One region of the Rhodothermus profundi genome, then DNA from elsewhere that is predicted to be linked to it. Evidence: predicted binding sites of a transcription regulator. Region 1 holds the regulator's gene; the other holds the start of a gene.
The links. The regulator HrcA, encoded in region 1, represses chaperone genes, less so after heat shock. The targets are predictions, from matches to a motif close to TNTTAGCACTCNCNNNNNGNGAGTGCTAANA.

Region 1 (9,435 bases):
GTTTCCTTTAGGAGTCCGGTACCACATGCCGCACTCGATAGATGCCGTCTGGCACGTAGCGATCCACAGAAATCCAGTAAGCGCGTTCTGTTGCCAGAATAAGGTGCAGGGAAAGCGGTCGCTCTCCGGGACGCCAGCGCACCAGGCGCAAGCGATCGCCTATCGCAAATCCTTCTTTGTCCGGTGTCATGGGATCATCCGCCCAGAGCGTCAGCACCGCATTATGTCCTTCCCAGCGGACTTTTCCAGCGCAGCGCCCCTCCGGCGTGTAGGCGAGCAAAAAGTCGCCCGGCCGAATATCAAGTCCCTGAAACGCTTCGGCCGGAAGTAACAGGGTAGCATTCTGGCCTGTGCGCGAGGCGCAGGAGACTGGCTGCGCCCGTCCCATGCCCGCCCCCAGCACGCCCAGAGTACTCACCAGGGCCCATACATACCCCAGACTGCACCGCATGGCTACTTTAACCGGCTACATTCATCTGGTTTAACGACAAACGGATAAATCCGCCGGGTTGTCGCTTGGCGGTCATCTGGATCCAACGCCACGTACCGGACCCACTACGCACGCGCACCCGCCATCCTTCCGGCTTTTCCTGGCCGCGTTGCATGCTTCGCACACGCTGCACGACCTGTTGGCGGTCGTTGGGATGAATTAACTCCCACCAGGGATGCCCGAGTAGCCGATGGCGTCCAGCGCGCAGCCACCCCATATGGCCAGGACTTACCGAGCGAATAACGCCCTCACGGTCCACCACGAGTGAGACCGGCTCCGAGCACAGGGCAGAGAGTGGTCGCATAAAATTACGCTGGTTGATTTGAAGACTGCGGTGTCTTTAATTTATGCTGCGGTTTTGATGTTGTAGTACTTCCAAAGCACGCGAAGTAGTGTAGCGAAGAGCCCTTTCCGCCAGCCAACTTTTGGCGCAATCTGTTAGCAAAAAAAGGCGCAATCCTCGACCCGAGCTTAACTCGGCGCGGTTTCGGTCGATTCCCCCCGTAGGCCGACCACTGTCCGGATGTATTGCCATGAAAGAGGTGCCTGATCGTCCGATGTCATTTACGTTTGATCCCGAAGCCGTTGCCGAGCTGCCGCCGGTACTTCAGCGCTACATCCTGGCGTTGTATCATCGGGTATGGGCGGCTTATCGTAAGGTGGGCTGTCCTTTTGGCGAAACAGACGCAGCGATGCTGCTCTGGTTTGAATTTCGCCTGCATACCACCATTAACTGAGACGTTGCAAATCTTTTCCGGTTGTCCTGCAACCGAAGGTGCGTCCTTGCCGTAAGGATCGACGAACGCCGTTTCACTTCGTCGATCTCAGGGAGGAGCCATGACGGATCCCAGGCACCACTTTGAAACCTTCAAAGTTCGGGGCGGCCAACTGCTGGATCGCATTCGGGAAATTATTGAAGAAGGAAACGCTCGGCGGGTAATTCTGAAGAAAGATAATCGCGTCTTACTCGAGTTTCCGCTTTCTGTTGGCGTAGGCGGCGCTGCAGCGGCGGTGCTGTTTGCCCCAACGCTGGCTGCTGTTGGCGCGATTGCCGCCCTGGTGAGTGACGTAGACGTGATCATTGAGCGTCGCCCCGCGCCTCCGCAAGAGCTTCCGCCAGCCGAGCAACAGCCCCCGAACGGCGACGCAAACGCCTGAACCACAAAGGGGCGTCCCGGTAGTCATGCACCGGGACGCCCCTTGCACTTCCCCCCGCAGCACAACTCAGAGACTGAACCCAAACACCAGGTACGAGCGCTCCACGCGCGGATTAGGATTCAGAATGTAGTGCACAAACACAGGCAGGCTGAACGCTTCGGTAATCTGGATGGTGCGCGAAGCAGCAAGTCCTAGATTAACCAGCGTTACATCGCCCGTGTTGTAGAGCGCACTCTGCCCCGCTACTACCCCCACAGTCAACCGCATTTCCACGTCGCCTACCGTAAACGGATACTGTCCCTCCAGGTAAATCGTATTGTCTGGGTCGTTGTAGGCAAAAATGCTGGCGTGCAGGGTAAAAGGAGCTGTCTCGGGACCTCTGATCTGGATAAATGGCTCCAGATAATGCGCGCCCTGACCATCATCGTCAAAGTCGAAAAACTTCGCCCCATTCGGCGCTGGGAAGTAATAATCGGTTACCCCCACCGACAGGGCCCCCAGATCAAGACTGAGATACAGGTCGTGCTCGTTGGCCCCGGCTCCAGAGGCTGTAAGCGCATAGGAGGCCCACGTGCCTACGGTCAACGCGCCCACGGAGAGGCTCAAACCGGGCTGCACGCTCATGGATTCGCCAAAGTCCATTCCACGCCAGACATACCGGCTTACCACATCGGCTCCCAGATGAATCTCCTGAGCCTGGACCACAGAGACGAGCAAAAGGGTTTTAAACAGCAAGCAGAAATGTACCCTCCGCATAACACGACAAGTTTTATTAGTTGTTACACCTACCTTATACAACTTATTAAGGTAAACAAATACTATCAATATACTTTTTTATGAAAAAGCGCTTTCTATTATAAATATTTATGATTATCTCTCTTCCCACCTACACTGACGTCCAAGCCGCCGCCCGACGGCTGGAGGGCATCGCGCATCGCACGCCGGTGATGCGCAGCCGCACGCTGAACCGCCTGACGCAGGCCAGCTTGTTCTTCAAGTGTGAGAATTTTCAGCGAACAGGCTCCTTTAAATTCCGCGGAGCCTATAATGCAATGGCAACTCTGTCTGAAGCCGAACGCCGCCGGGGCGTGCTCACCTACTCCTCGGGCAATCATGCCCAGGCGTTAGCCCTGGCCGGACGCCTGCTGGGCGTACCGGTTACGGTGGTCATGCCGCAGAACGCGCCGGAGGTCAAACGCAGAGCTACCGCCAGCTATGGCGCCGAGCTGGTGTTTTACGATCCCGAGCAAACCACGCGCGAGGCGCTCGGCCAGCAACTGGCGGCTGAGCGAGGCCTGGCGATCATTCCTCCCTACGATCATCCGCACATCATAGCAGGCCAGGGCACAGCCGCTCGTGAACTACTGGAGGAGGTAGGACCGCTGGACGTGCTGCTGGTGCCCTGCGGGGGCGGTGGGTTGCTTTCCGGTTCAGCCCTCAGCGCTCGCGCACTGGCGCCCCGGTGCCGTGTCGTGGGGGTTGAGCCGGCGCAGGCCGACGATGCTACGCGTTCGTTCCGAACCGGCCGGCTGCACCGCGTGCACAATCCAGACACCATCGCCGACGGTGCCCGCACGCCTTCGCTGGGCCACCTCACGTTTCCGCTCGTGCGGCAGTATGTGGACGACATGGTAACCGTTTCGGAAAAGGCCATTCTGCAGGCCATGTACGTACTCTGGGAGCGGCTCAAGCTGGTGATCGAGCCAACCGGCGCCCTGCCCCTGGCCGCCCTCCTCGAAAATCGCGTCGCTGTTGCCGGACAGCGGGTCGGGCTCATTCTCAGCGGAGGAAACGTAGATTTACGTCGCGCGGCCGAGCTCTTTGCGCGTCTCGACCAACTCCCAGCGTTACCACCAAGCGTATGATGGAAATTGACCGCCAGATGCTGGATGCGCTGGTTAGCCGCTATGAACAACCGGATTTTATTGCCACCGATCCGATTGCCATTCCCCACGCCTTCGATGACCCGCGCGATCAGGAAGTAATCGGTTTGTATGCGGCGCTGCTGGCCTGGGGACGCCGCTCGCTCATTCTGCGCAAACTGGAGGAGCTGTGCGCGCGCATGGACTATCGCCCCTACCACTTTGTGCGCTTCTTTGCGCCGGAACGCGACGCAGACCGGCTGCGCACTTTTCGGCACCGGACCTTCCAACCGGAAGATGCTTTCTGGCTTACCCGCAACCTCCAGGTTCTGCTAACCCGGTATGAGACAATCGAACGCTTCGTGGCTGCCCATCTCTCCTCTGATGCCCCGGACATTGGTCCCGCTATCGAAGCCCTGAGCCGGGCGCTCTGCCTCCTACCGGAAACGCCTCAGCGCCTGCGCAAACATCTACCCCGCCCCTCTGCGGGTAGCGCCTGTAAACGACTGGCGCTTTACTTTCGCTGGATGGTACGTTCAGGCCCTGTCGATCTGGGACTGTGGCAAACGGTACGGCCCGCCCAACTGGTAATACCGCTGGACGTGCACGTGGGACGGCAGGCACGGGCCTGGGGGTTGCTGCGCCGCAACGCCAACGACTGGAAGGCTGTTCAAGAACTCACCGCGATCTGCCGACAGCTTTGCCCAGAGGATCCGGTGCGTTACGACTTTGCGCTTTTTGGCGCAGCGCTGCTTAACAGTAACGAGGGTACCAGCGTTTCACCGACCGCACGGTAGGTCCGATTGTAGTAAAGCAAAGGTGGCCCCTCCTCCCGCACCTCAATTTCCATCACCTCGCCCACAAAGATCGTGTGATCACCTGCCTCGAGCCTGCGATACGGTCGGCAGTGCAACACGGCCAGCACGCCTTCCAGCACAGGAGTGCCTTCGGCGTGCAGCTGATAAGCCAATCCCTCAAACTGCTCCTGCCCGCTCAAGCCGGGCTCAGCAAAGCGCTGGCTCAATGCCACTTGCTCGGCTCCCAGGATATGCACGGCAAAATAGCGAGCCTGCAGCAGCAGCGGATGCATGCGAGCCCGTCGAGCTACATTGAAAGAAATAAGCGGCGGCTCCAACGAGACGCTCGTAAAGGAGCCAATGGTGATGCCCCGCATTTCACCATCGGCAGCTGCTGTCACCACCGTAACCGGCGACGGCACCCGCCGCATTACCTGTCGCAGCACTTCTCCCAGGGCATGTGTGGTCATGCTATCCGGCAACGGCTCCTTAACGGAAAGCATCCTTGAAGCGACTGAAGAAAGACCGGCGACCCTCTTCCAGGCGTGGTTGGAACGAAGGGGAGGTGCGGAGGCGTTCCAGGATTTGCCGTTCTTCGTCCGTCAATTCTGTGGGCGTCCATACGTGGACCCGGATGAATTGATCGCCCCGTCCAGGCCCGTTCAGCTCGGGTAGTCCCCGTCCTCGCATGCGCAGTATTTTTCCAGACTGAATACCTGGATCAATCTGGAGCCGAGCGCGCCCACGTAGCGTAGGCACTTCGACTTCCGTGCCCAGCGCTGCCTCCGGAAAAGAGATGATCAAATCGTAGTAAATATCCAACCCCTCGCGCACGAAGTGTTCGTGCGGCAGCTCTTCGATTTCGACAATCAGGTCGCCAGGTGGTCCCCCCTTAACGCCTGCATGTCCGGCTCCCCGAATAGTCAGGTAATGGCCTTCAAGTGCTCCGGGCGGAATCGTTATGCGAATGATCTCCTCGGCCATGTGGCGTCCGCTTCCGCCACAATCCGGGCAACGGTTACGCAAAATTCGACCGGTACCTCCGCAGTGCGGACACGTCTGGATGTTGATAAACTGTCCAAAAATGGAGCGCGAAACCTGCCGCAGCTCGCCCGCTCCTCGGCAGGTAGGACAGGTGGTGTACCCTGCCGTGCCTCCTTCTGCACCGGTGCCCTTGCAACTCTTGCAGGGCACATATTTGCGAACGGTAACCTCTTTTTCGACGCCCTCCGCAATCTCCTCCAGGGTCAACTGGACTTTGACATGGATGTCGCCGCCGGCGCGACCGTGCGCTTCCCGACGCGCGCGCCGGCGTCCGCCCCCAAATACCTCTTCGAAGACGGAGCCCGAGGCCCCGAAAATGTCATGAAAGGCACTGAAGATATCATTTAAGTCCTCAAAAGGCCCTCCTTCGGGCATGCCATTGCCGCGCACGCCCGCATGCCCGTAGCGGTCATAGCGCCGCCGTTTTTCAGGGTCCGAAAGGACTTCGTACGCTTCAGCGATTTCCTTGAAACGGGCCTCTGCTTCCTTATCGTTGGGATTGCGGTCGGGGTGGTACTGCAGGGCGAGCTTACGATACGCGCGCTTGATCTCCTCCTGCGTGGCGTTCCGGTCCACCCCGAGCACTTCGTAATAGTCGCGCATAGACAACGGCCTCAGGCCTGGCTATCTCCGTTTGGCGGGGCAGCTACCACAACCCGGCTGTGCCGGAGGATGCGCTCACCCATACGGTACCCTTTCTGCATTTCCTGCAGCACCGTACCGGGCGTCACCCCTTCCGGCGCCGGTTGCTGCATCATGGCTTCGTGCACGGTTGGATCAAAGGGCTGCCCAACGGCCTCAATGGGTTGCACGCCCAGCCGGGCCAGTTCATCCAGAAACTTCTGATGCACCAGTTCAACGCCTTCACGCAATTTATGATAGGCAGCACCTGGATCTTGCTCTTCCGCCTGACGCGCAGCTTCCAGGGAGCGTTCCAGATCATCCAGCACTTCCAGGAGGGGACGGATTGCCAGCGCCTTACCCATTTCCAGCAGTTGCCGCTTTTCCTGCTCAACGCGCCGGCGATAGTTTTGCAATTCGGCCGCTGTGCGCAGGAACTTATCCTGCACCTGCGCCAACTCTGCCTCCAGTTGTTCAATGCGAGCCACCAGGTCATTCTCCTCCAGCGACATCTCCGAAGCGGCAGTTTCCGCTTCGGGCGTCGCCGGTGCATTTTCCGTTTCGTTTACCTGTTCCGCATCGGCTGCGGGTTTCATTTCCTCCGACATGTGCGTCATGGCTTCCCTGCGTTCCCCTTCAGTTTACCGTTTCATCGATAGGACGGCTCAGCAGCAAGGCCATCTCTTGCACCAGCGCCAGCACGCGCCGGTAATCCATACGGGTAGGCCCGATCACGCCGATGGTTCCCACGGCATCTCCCAGCCGATAACGGGCCGTAACAATCGAAAATCTTTCCACTTTTTCGTCGCAATTCTCGCGCCCAATCGAAACCTGGGCGCGGCCTACTTCAACGTCTTCAGGCCCTTCCGTTCCCTCCAATAGCCGCACCAGCTCCTCCTCATCTTCCAGGAGAAGAAACAGATTGCGCAATTCTTCCGGTTGCTGAAATTCGGGCTGGCCCATGATATACTGGGTGCCTCCAAAGCGCACGCGCCCTTCATTAGGCTCACTGAACAGCGTGGGCGCTTCATCCAGCACCAGTTGGACCAGGCCTGTACGGTCTTCTAGATCCCTCAGACGCCAGTGACAGCTCTGCCGGATTGCCGCCAGAGTCAATCCGGCCAGGCGCTCATTGAGCAACGCGACCACCAGCTCAAGATCTCGCCGGCTCAATCCCGAGGCCAGTTCCACAAGAATGGTGCGCACCAGACCGCCCCGCACGCTGAGCACGAACATAGCCCGCGTCGACGAAAGCGGCACCACTTCGAGTCGCTCAAGCACACCGGTCGAGAGCCGGGGCGTTAGCACTACGCCTAACAGGCGAGAAAGCTGTCCAAGCAACCGCGTACTTTCCCGCCACAGCTCTTCTGGATCGTTGCCGATCTCCCGCACCCTTTGCTGGAGCAACCGGCGCTCGTCCGGTGCCAGTTCGGGCACGTCCATCAATGCATCCACAAAGGTCCGGTAGCCCAGGTCCGTAGGTACCCGACCAGCCGACGTATAGGGATGGTCCAGGTAGCCCATCTCTTCCAGGTCACTCATCGTATTGCGAATGGAAGCCGGGCTCAGGCCGATCGAATACCGCCGGGCCAGAAAGTGCGAACCGACCGGACCTGCGGTGTCAATAAAGCTCTCAACTACCAACCGCAAAATTTGCCGCTCCCGCTCGTTCAGCGGCGCTGCCGGATCATCCTTCCGGGCCACCCGATAGGGTGGTTTCCGTCGCCGCACCTGTCCAGACCGCACCGGTACACGCATACGATGTTCCACGGAAGTTGATCGCTGATTCGACGTAAATGGCCGTATTTCCAACCGCCTTTTAGCAAAGGCGGTTTCCCACGTCTTCTTTCTGCGTGCTCTTCCAACTATTCCGTAACTTCTCGATCTTGTCTGTCGTAAGGATAGCCATCGTATCTTCAGGTTGCACTGCAACCAACAGTCCAAAATCTGCCATGCGTTTTCTTTCCACGCTGCTGGCCAGCATACTCGGTACCCTAATTGCCATTGGATTGCTCTTTCTGTTCACGTTCCTGTTTCTGGCAGGGCTTGCTTCGCTTGTAGAGCAACCGCCGACGGTCCGGTCAGGCTCGGTACTGGTAATCAGGTTAAGCGGGTCGATCCCGGAAGTGGTCTCGCACGACCCCCTCAACCGTCTGCTTCTGGAAGAACCTCCCTACGGACTCCGTGACCTGACCCACGCGCTGAAAAAAGCGGCTGCCGATCAACGCATCGAAGCGGTCTGGCTTCGACTCCAGAGCCCACAGCTCTCCTGGGCCACGCTGGAAGAGATTCGCGCTGCCCTGGTCGATTTCAAGTCCAGCGGCAAGCTGCTGATTGCCTCGTGCGAAGACTTTGGCATGGACGAGGCAACCTACTTCCTTGCCAGCGCCGCCGACAGCGTGTTCGCCGGACCTGAATCATTTTTCGAATTCAATGGCTTTTATCTTACCGCCACTTTCTATAAGCGTTTGCTTGACTGGCTGGACGTCGAAGCGCAGGTTGTGCGCGCTGGCGCGTTCAAAAGCGCTGGCGAGCCGTTCGTTCGAGAGCATCTCTCTGAAGAAAACCGGCTGCAGTTGCAGGCCTTACTCAACACCTACAACCGTCGCTTTCTGGAAACCGTGGCCCAGGCCCGGGGGCTTTCCATAGAGGCGCTGGACCGCCTGGCGACGGAGCAGGTGTTGCTTACTGCCGAGGAAGCGGTGCAGGCCGGGTTGCTCGACGGGCTGCGCGACGCCGGACAGATCCAGCAGATGTTGAAAGCGCACCTGGGCTATGAACCAGACGAAACGCTGCGCCGCATCTCTTTGCGCCAGTACGTGCGCGTGCCCGATCGCGCGGCCGGATTACCTGTCGGTAACGAGGGCGAGATCGCCGTTATCTATGCGGTAGGCACCATCATTCCGGGCAAAAGCCAGCAGCAACCGGTTCCGCTTCCCCTGTTTGGCAATCAGCTTCTGGGGAGTGAAACGCTGATCGCAGCGCTGGAGGAGGCGCGCCAGAGCGATCGCGTAAAAGCTGTCGTGCTCCGCATCAACTCGCCCGGAGGCTCGGCGGCGGCTTCGGAGGCCATGTGGCAGGCAATCCGGCGCACTGCCGACGAAAAACCAGTTATTGTCTCTATGGGCGATGTGGCGGCTTCCGGTGGGTACTGGATCAGCACAGCCGCCGATACCATTGTTGCCGATCCGCTAACCATCACCGGCTCCATCGGCGTGATCGGCATCTTCTTCAATGCCGGTGGTCTCCTGGAAAACAAACTCGGCATTACGTTCGACCTGCTACGCACCAGTCCCTACGCCGATATGTTTTCAGGTCTGGTGCCCCCGGAACCTTATGAAGTGGAACGCCTGCAACAGACCATTATGGCTACCTACCGCGCCTTCCTTGATCGGGTAGCCCAGGCGCGCGGACTACCAGTCGATTCGGTCGATGCGGTGGGAGGCGGGCGCGTCTGGATTGG
Region 2 (9,435 bases), on a different contig from region 1:
GGATGCCTGCCTGCGTTGCTGCCTTCAGCAGAGCGTCCCAGGCGTCGGGCGCGTAGCCCAGACCAAAGCGACGAACCGCTTCCGGACGAATGCCCCGCTGTTTGAGATAAGCGCGAGCAACCTGGCCGATTTCCGGATGGCTTAGCTGCTCAAAGTAAAAGCGGGCTGCAAAGCGCAACGCATGGTAAAGCGCCGGACGCAAATCATGGGTGTCCTCTTCGCCGTCCGGAAGTGGAATGCCGGCGCGCTCGGCCAGCAGGCGCACGGCTTCTACGAAGCTGACGCGCTCTATCTGTTGAATAAACGCAAACACATCCCCTCCTACCCCGCATCCGAAGCACTTAAAAATGCCCAGGGTAGGATTGACGCTAAAGGACGGCGTCTTTTCTTCATGAAAAGGACATAGCCCGAACCAGTTGGAGCCGCGGCGTCGAAGCGATACGTATTCGCCTACGACCTCGACAATATCGATGGCCGCACGGATGGCTTCAATGGTAGCTTCCGGAATGCGCATGGCTATGGGGCAATCGCAGCGCGCCTGGGTCCAGGATGTACGCCAGGCGCGCCATCTCGGGTCCGGCGCGCGCCGCGTTAAAAATGCAGCCTGGTTGGAGATGGTTAGAGAAGCGTACGCCAGACCCACTGCGAAGCACCGTCAACGGCTTCGCCCCATGCACCACAGGTGCGCCGGCTTAATCTAAACAGAGATATTTTAATCGGTGGCAGTTAAATAGCGCCCGATTCGACGGAAGCGTCGGGTCCTTCAGGTCCCTTCTTAAACGTAGCGGCACCGATTGCCCCACCAATTAATCCGATAAGCCCTCCAATGACAGCGCCAAACAGCAGCCCGAGAGGTCCAGAAACGGCACGGATCCAGCGAAGCGCCATCTCGGCCTGCTCGGGAGGCATTTCGCTCAACTGTCCACTGGCTTCCATTACGGCAACAGGATCCGGCAGGATGCCTATGCGAATTAGCAGGAAGGCCAGTATGCCTCCAATAAGGGCGGCGGCAATGCCGGCCAGCAGACCCATCAGGGCCCCCTGGCCACCGGGAAGGGTTACCTGATGCGCATTGGTATAGTGCCAGACGGCCAGCATGCCAGCTCCTAGATACAGCAAACAGGCGAGGCAACCGCCCACCACGGGAATTTGAGAGATCAGCACATTGGCAACGCCAATGACCGCGCCACCCAGCAAGATGGAAGGTAGCTTCTCTGCCATAAGCTCTTCAGGGATTGGGTTAGTGAATGTTACGTGGCTTTCCTTCAACAGGATGGTGTGCTATGCCGGCTGGGGGGGCGCCTTTCGCGGCGCATGGCAGAGGGTTGCTGTGAGTAGCAGCCCCACCACAAGGCCAAACCAGAGGCCGGTGAGCGTGCGGCTAAGCGGCGTGTTGTTCCATAGCTGAAGGATTTGCAGCCCCCAATCCAACGCAGGGGGAAATAACGCAACAACCAGCAGCCAACGTGCCTGCCGGTACATCCAGGCTGCCCTGGCGCCAAACATTGGCAGTAGCAGAGCTCCCAGGAAGAGGCCGGTGTAGATGCCATAGCACCGCTGGCAGACAGCCAGTTGGACGCCGTCGATCCAGAAGGAGCGGTCGGGTAGTTGATGGCACAGGGGGGCAAAGGCGGCCATGAGCAGCGCGCGCGCAGAAGGTGAGACAAAGGGAGGTAACGAGACCAGCAAAAGCAACAGACCCGAGACGCCAAGCGCTACGTAGCGACCCCCGTTGGATTGTAACGCCATGGTAATAAAACCAGTGATGAACCGTGACCTTTTAAAAGCTACACATTTTGCCCGATCTATGCCAGTTTGTTTTGTGATTTCTTCACCGGACTTCGGAACTCCCCCGAAAAACGAGCGGTTGAAGGCTTAGCACTCTCAAGAGGAGAGTGCTAACAAATCTTGATCGTTTCTTTAAAAGCGGGGTTGCAACGTCCACCCATAAACCCAACGGAGGAGCGCGGTATGGCAAAGGTTAAGATCAAACCGCTCAGCGACCGTGTGGTGATCAAGCCGGAGCCACCGGAGGAGAAGACCGAAAGCGGTCTGTACATTCCGGACACGGCGAAGGAAAAGCCGCAGCGGGGTACGGTGATCGCCGTCGGTCCCGGTCGTGTGGAGAACGGGACGAAGATCGAAATGAGCGTTAAGGAGGGAGATAAGGTGCTGTATGGCAAGTATGCCGGCACCGAGATTACGATCGACGGCGAAGAGTACCTCATTATGCGGGAGACGGATATCCTGGGTATTATTGAAGAGAAGTAAGCGCTGCGAGACGATTCGTGGCGCTTTTTTCGTGAACCGTTGTCCGGAAAACCGGTGAGCTGAACCAAACAAGCTGGAGGGAAAACGATGGCTGCGAAGCAGATTACGTTTGATGCGGATGCGCGCATGGCGCTGAAGCGGGGCGTCGATAAATTGGCCGATGCGGTCAAGGTTACGCTGGGACCGAAAGGTCGGAATGTGATCATTGAGAAGAAGTTTGGCGCCCCGACGGTTACAAAGGATGGCGTAACGGTTGCCAAGGAAATTGAGCTGGAGGATAAGCTGGAAAATGTCGGCGCCCAGATGGTCAAGGAGGTCGCCTCAAAGACGAGCGATGTGGCGGGCGATGGGACAACCACGGCGACCGTTCTGGCTCAGGCCATCCTGACGGCGGGCCTGAAGAGCGTCACGGCGGGCGCCAATCCGATGGATCTGAAGCGCGGCATCGACAAGGCCGTGGAGGTTGTGGTGGCCGAGCTGCGCAAGCAGAGCCAGGAGGTGCAGGATAAGGACCGGATTGCGCAGGTGGCCACAATCTCGGCCAACGGCGACAAGGCGATCGGACAGCTTATCGCCGACGCTTTCGAAAAGGTTGGCAAGGATGGCGTCATCACGGTCGAGGAGGCCAAGGGTACCGAGACGACCCTGGAGGTCGTCGAAGGGATGCAGTTCGACCGGGGTTACCTCTCGCCCTACTTTGTGACGAACCCCGATACGATGGAGGCCGTCTTGGAGGAGGCCTACATCCTGATCCATGACAAGAAGATCTCGGCGATGAAGGATCTGCTGCCGATTCTGGAAAAGGTGGTCCAGACCGGCAAGCCGCTCCTGATCATCGCCGAGGATGTGGAAGGCGAAGCGCTGGCGACCCTGGTCGTTAACAAGCTGCGTGGCGTGCTGAAAGTGGCGGCCGTTAAAGCGCCAGGCTTCGGAGATCGTCGCAAAGCGATGCTGGAGGATATTGCCATCCTGACGGGTGGTACGGTGGTCTCCGAAGAGAAAGGATATCGGCTGGAGAACGCCACGCTAGACTATCTGGGCCAGGCGGAGCGCATCATTATTGACAAGGACAACACCACGATTGTCGGCGGTAAGGGCGATCCGGAGCAGATTAAGGCCCGTGCCAACCAGATCCGGCAGCAGATTGAGGAGACCACGAGCGATTACGATCGTGAAAAGCTGCAGGAGCGGTTGGCGAAGCTGGCCGGTGGTGTAGCGGTGCTGAAGATCGGTGCAGCCACCGAGCCTGAAATGAAAGAGAAGAAGGCCCGCGTCGAAGACGCGCTGCACGCGACGCGTGCGGCCGTTGAGGAAGGCATCGTGCCGGGTGGTGGCGTGGCCTACATCCGGGCCATTCCGGCGCTCGACAAGGTGGAGGTCGAGAATGAAGACCAGAAGATCGGCGTCCAGATTGTCCAGCGGGCGCTGGAAGAGCCGCTCCGGCAGATCGCCGAGAATGCGGGCTGGGAAGGCTCGATCGTGGTGCAGCGGGTCAAGGATGGTGAGGGCGACTTTGGCTTTAACGCCCAGACCGAGGAGTTCGGCAACCTGCTGAAGCAGGGCGTGATCGACCCGACCAAGGTCACGCGCACGGCGCTGGAGAATGCCGCTTCGGTGGCCGGCCTGCTGCTGACCACGGAGGCCGTCGTGGCCGAAAAGCCGGAGAAGGAAAAGGCGCAGACGCCGAGCCCCGGAGACATGGAATTCTAAGCGCGCCCTGACACACCCCCGCAACCCCGAAGCGGGGCTGCCGCACCAGGCAGCCCCGCTTTATTTTGCGTCGGGCCATGCTACGACGGTACCGGCATGGCCAGGCGACGGCTTTCCAGGCGAACCGCCTCGGGACCGAAAAGCTGGAGCGTCTGCTGCATGAGCGCGTCGCTGAGTTCAATCAGGCAGCGCCGGCTGAGCAGCCGCTGACGCCCACCGGGAAAGTCGTCGCTGAGCAGGTCAAAGTATAGCTTGCACCGGCCCGGATGGGCCCGACAGAGCGCATGAAAGCGATCGATCTGCTCCGGATGCACCTGCTCCAGATCAAGTTGCACCACAAGCGCCTCGACCAGCTCGTCACGCACCTTCCACATCGGCCACAGTTCGTCCACCAGTATCTTGACGCTGCCTCCGCGCACTTCAACCTGTCCTTCAACCAGCACGACCGCATCCACTTCCAGGTGGGGCATGACGCGCTCCAACACCGAAGAGAAGATGACCAGCTCTCCCTGACCGGTAAAGTCTTCAATGGTCGCAAAGGCCAGCGGACGACCATTGCGGCCGATGCGCCGCTGCACTTCGGTAAGAATCCCACAGATGCGATGACGGGGCCGCATCGGACGGCTTGCGTGACCGTTTGCCGTACCGTTAGCTGATCCATTCCGGGGGACCTCTTCCTCCTTCAGCGTGCGGGAAAGCTCGGCCAACGTGGTGGTAGCAAAGGCATTAACCTCGGCGCGATACGCTTCAAGTGGGTGTCCGGTCACGTAAAAGCCAATTAGCTCCCGCTCCTCCTTCAGGCAACGGGCGCGCGACCAGGGCTCCACGACCGGCAGATTGGGAGGGGGTAAAGCGGTGCGCGTGCCGCTTTCTCCAAAGAGGGAAGCCTGCCCCGCCATCTGGTCGGCCTGCACTTTCTGGGCATATTGCACAGCCAGATCAATCGCTTCGACAAGCTGCGCCCGATGCCCCTCCAGCTCGTCAAGCGCACCTGCACGCGCCAGCGATTCCAGCACTTTCTTGTTGACAACGCGCAGGTCCAGATGGCGCACCAGGTCAAAAATTGTGTGGAACGGCCCATGCTTTTCTCGGGCTTTGAGGATGGCCTCAATGGCGCCCAGGCCGACCCCTTTGATGGCGCCCAGACCAAACCGAATGCGCCCCTCCTCAACCGTAAAATGGGCCTGGCTTCGGTTGATCGAAGGCGGCAGCAGCTCCAGCCCCATGCGGCGCGCCTCGTCAAGCACCACCGCCAGCTTCTTCGTGTCGCCCATTTCGCTGGTCATCGCCGCCGCCATGAACTCGGCCGGGAAATTGGCTTTCAGATAGGCGGTCTGATAGGCCACGATGGAATAAGCTGCCGAGTGCGACTTGTTGAACCCGTACCCGGCGAACTTTTCCATCATGTCAAAGATTTCATCGGCTTTTTCCGTAGAGATTCCGTGCAGACGGGCCGCTCCTTCGCGAAAGATTTCCCGCTGCCGCCGCATTTCTTCCACCTTTTTTTTACCCATGGCCCGCCGGAGCAAGTCGGCCTGGCCCAGGGTGTAGCCCGCAATGACCCGGGCCATTTCCATGACCTGTTCCTGATAAACCGGGATGCCATAGGTGTTTTTAAGAACAGGTTCGAGCAGGGGATGGGGGTACTCCACCGGCTCCAGCCCGTGCTTGCGGGCAATGTAATTGGGGATCAGGTCCATAGGGCCCGGCCGGTAGAGGGCGTTCATGGCGATCAGGTCGTCAATGGACGTTGGCTTGAGCTTGCGCAGCCACTCGCGCATCCCTTCGGATTCAAACTGGAAGATGGCCACCGTCTCGCCTCGCTGAAACAGCGCAAATGTTTTGGGGTCATCCAGGGGAATTTCGTCCAGGTCGATGTCAATGCCGTGGTTTTCTTTGATGAGTTGCAGCGTATCGTTGAGAATGGTGAGTGTTTTCAGCCCGAGAAAGTCCATCTTGAGGAGACCGAACTCCTCAATCCATTTACCGTCGTACTGGGTGGTGACCGTGTCGTTGTCTTTGCCTTTGGCAATGGCTACCGGGACGTAGTCGTGCACCCGGCCTGGTGCAATGATGACGCCCGCGGCGTGCACGCCGGTGTGCCGCACGGAGCCTTCCAGCACCTCAGCGTAGTGGAGCAGCTTGCGGATCTGCGGATCATTGCTTTCCTTGAGCGCGCGGAGCTCGGGCACCTCCTCGTAGGCGGTGGCGAGCGTCACTTTGGGGCCGTCCGGAATGAGCTTGGCAATGCGGTCGGCTTCGGCCAGCGGAATGCCCAGCACACGGGCCACGTCGCGGATGGCCATCTTGGCCCCCATGGTACCAAAGGTGATGATCTGGCAGACGTTCTCGCGGCCGTATTTCTGCACGACGTAGTCGATCACCTTCCCGCGGCCCCGGTCGTCAAAGTCGATATCGATATCGGGCATGGAGACGCGCTCCGGGTTGAGAAAGCGCTCGAAGAGCAGGTCGTACTTGAGCGGATCGATGTTCGTGATGCCCAGGCAGTAGGCCACCGCACTGCCGGCTGCTGAGCCGCGGCCTGGACCGACGCGCACGCCAAGCCGACGGGCAGCGGTGGTGAAATCCTGCACAATCAGGAAGTAGCCGGCGTAGCCCATCTTCTTGATGATGGCCAGTTCGTGTTCGATGCGCTCGGCCACTTCCTGGGGCAGCGGGTCGCCGTAGCGGCGGCGGGCCCCTTCAAAGACCAGATCCCGCAGGTAGGCATCCATGTCGCCGTTGTATTCCGGCGGGATCGGGTAGTGCGGCATGAGCAGTTTGCCGGTTGGAAGCTGGAAGCGGCATTTGTCGGCCACTTCGCCCGTAGTGGCCATCATTTCGTCAACCAGGCGGGGCTCAATATCGGCCAGGAGCGCCTGGCGCATTTCGGCCGGACTTTTCAGGTAGAACTGGTCGTTGTCGAAGCGCATGCGGTTGGGATCCGACAGATCCTTACCCGTCTGGAGGCAGAGTAGCACGTCGTGGGCCTCGGCGTCCGTGCGGTCCACGTAGTGCACGTCGTTGGTGGCAATGACCTTGACGCCATACTCCCGGGCCCACCGGAGCAGAATAGCATTGACTTTTTTCTGGTCCGGCAGTCCGTGATCCTGGATTTCGATGTAGTAATCCTCGCCAAAAAGCTCCAGGTACCACTCAAAGATTTTCCGGGCAGCCGCTTCGCCTTTATGGAGGAGCGTCTGGGGGATTTCTCCCTGCAGGCAGCAGGTCGTTGCAATTAATCCTTCATGGTACTGCGCCAGCAGCTCGTGGTCGATGCGGGGCTTGTAGTAGTAACCTTCAAGATAGGAGATGGAGGAGAGCTTGATCAGGTTGCGATAGCCAGTTTCGTTCTTGGCGAGCAGCACCTGATGGTAGCGGGTGCGCTCGCTGCGATCGTGGCGACTGGCAGGGGTCAGATAAAACTCACAGCCGATGATGGGCTGAATGCCCATCTTTTCAGCCGTGCGGCAGAATTCGGGCACGCCAAACAGATTGCCATGGTCAGTGATGGCAAGGGCTTCAATTTCATATTCGGCGGCGCGCTCCAGCAACGTTTGAATGCGAGCAGCTCCATCCAACAGGGAATACTGGGTATGGCAATGCAGATGACTGAAGCGATGCATAGAGGCCCGAAGGTGATTGGGGTTGGCAACTCTCCCGTGGTGGCTGGTTTAAAGAACGAAGTGGCATGCTAGGATGCAAGGGGCCGATGGCGAATCTTTCCGACAGATGCCTGCGTTGGCGCCGCATCGTCGTAGAACATTGAAGGGGCGCGCAGCCATGCCAGTTGGTCTGTTATATCTGGATGAAGGACATCTTGAGGATCTGTTGCTGGTGCAGCGCCTGGCCCAGGTGCTGAAGCAGTTGCCAGCCCCCCTGGTGCTGGTACATGGCAGTGGAGGACGGGCGGAGCAGTTGCTGGAGGCGGAAGGATATGTGCCGGAGCGTCGGGCGGGGGTGCTAGTAGCCCATACCGATCGGGAACGGATGCTTATTGAGCGAGGCATTCGCGAAACCAACCAGCGCCTGGTGGCCGGGCTGAATGAACTGCTAATTCCAGCCGTAGGCATTCAGGGCAGTGATCGGGGATTGCTGCGGCGCGAACGGACGGGAACGCTACAGGTAGGCCACATAGCATGGCTGGCGCGACTCCTGCACCAGGGCGTCTGGCCCGTTGTGTCCACTCTGGTGCAGGCAGCAACACAGCAGGTCGTGGAAGCACCGGCGGCTGAGGTGCTCCGTGCACTGGCCAGCGCCTGGGCATCGGATGCTGTTGTTCTCCTGCTAACAGATCGGCAGGGACAGGTGGCAGACGCGGCCGTAGCAACCGCATGCCAACAGCAACACCTCAGAACCTGGCGCGGCCAATTAGAGAAGCTTCCGGAAGCGCTGAAACAGGAAGTTTTTTAATGATTCTGTTTCCCCTCTGCTTGACACAATACGTGCAGTATGTTAAGTTGGTGAACAAATAGCAGCGCACTCGTAGGTACATGAGTGCCCATTCCCTGAAACCAAAAACCGAAGGAGGTCTCCTATGAACCGCTTCGAACAGCTCCGCGATCTCGTCTTAGGCCTCGAGCAGGATTTCAAAAAGTTCTACGAGAAAGGCAACAAAGCCGCCGGTACGCGCATCCGGAAGGCTATGCAGGAACTGAAAAAGCTGGCTCAGGAGATCCGTGTAGAAATTCAGGAGAAAAAGAAGGCAATGTAACGGATGCGCTTTTCTCTTTTCGCCACGCGTTCGTAAAAAGGCTATGCCGCACGCATAGCCTTTTTTATTGGATACAGGTACTAATGGATTTTGGATTTATGTGTTTTAGAAACAAGGGGATAATTTTTATAGCAATTGGATTGCTTGGATGGATTGCGGAAGCCGGTTGGGCGCATACGGTCGATACGAGCCGGGTGGTCTGGAAGAAAAGCCTGAGCACCCGGTTGTCGGCTACGCAAGCCGCGTTTAGCAACTGGGCGGAAGGTGGATTAAACGCACTGGCCCTCTCAGGGGCGCTAAATGGAACGTTTGAGCGCATTTCGCCTGCCTGGCGTCAACACTATGACGTGCGGCTGACGCTGGGGGTCGTTAAACAGGACACGCTTGAAGTGCGCAAGGCGGAAGATCTTATCCGATTGGCTGCTTCGCTGCAATACCGGGGGGATGGCTTTTTTAGCCTGTTCAACCCGACCATGTCGGCCGATCTACGCACGCAGTTCGCCCCGGGCTACAATTACAACAAAAACCCGCTTGGAGATGGTCGCCCACCACCGGTCAAGGTCTCTGATCTGTTTTCGCCAGCGATCCTGAACCAGGCCATGGGCCTCACCTATCAGGCGGATGGCTGGTTCCGCCAGCGGCTGGGGATCGGAGCCAAGGAAACAATTGTGCTGATTCAGCGGCTTCGCAAGCTGTACGGACTGGAGCCGGATCAGACGGTTCGGTTTGAAGTAGGGGTG

Region 2: groES (co-chaperone GroES) is a predicted target of HrcA. The motif match lies at 1,874-1,904, and genes of this name have one in related genera.

What each region holds. Positions count from the first base shown of each region.
Region 1 is NZ_FRAU01000004.1:70,263-79,697, forward strand. It holds gene BUA15_RS06840 (hypothetical protein) at 8-451, opposite strand; gene BUA15_RS06845 (PAS domain-containing protein) at 459-794, opposite strand; gene BUA15_RS06850 (hypothetical protein) at 1,024-1,227, shown strand; gene BUA15_RS06855 (DUF4342 domain-containing protein) at 1,328-1,648, shown strand; gene BUA15_RS06860 (TorF family putative porin) at 1,715-2,404, opposite strand; gene BUA15_RS06865 (threo-3-hydroxy-L-aspartate ammonia-lyase) at 2,515-3,513, shown strand; gene BUA15_RS06870 (TIGR02757 family protein) at 3,510-4,307, shown strand; gene BUA15_RS06875 (flavin reductase family protein) at 4,232-4,777, opposite strand; gene dnaJ (molecular chaperone DnaJ) at 4,797-5,954, opposite strand; gene BUA15_RS06885 (nucleotide exchange factor GrpE) at 5,966-6,589, opposite strand; gene hrcA (heat-inducible transcriptional repressor HrcA) at 6,609-7,730, opposite strand; gene sppA (signal peptide peptidase SppA) at 7,925-9,435, shown strand, end outside.
Region 2 is NZ_FRAU01000001.1:126,035-135,469, forward strand. It holds gene dnaG (DNA primase) at 1-514, opposite strand, end outside; gene BUA15_RS00525 (hypothetical protein) at 727-1,221, opposite strand; gene BUA15_RS00530 (DUF2085 domain-containing protein) at 1,282-1,749, opposite strand; gene groES (co-chaperone GroES) at 1,972-2,271, shown strand; gene groL (chaperonin GroEL) at 2,359-3,981, shown strand; gene dnaE (DNA polymerase III subunit alpha) at 4,062-7,607, opposite strand; gene BUA15_RS00550 (amino acid kinase family protein) at 7,765-8,394, shown strand; gene BUA15_RS00555 (histone H1) at 8,519-8,695, shown strand; gene BUA15_RS00560 (DUF3078 domain-containing protein) at 8,794-9,435, shown strand, end outside.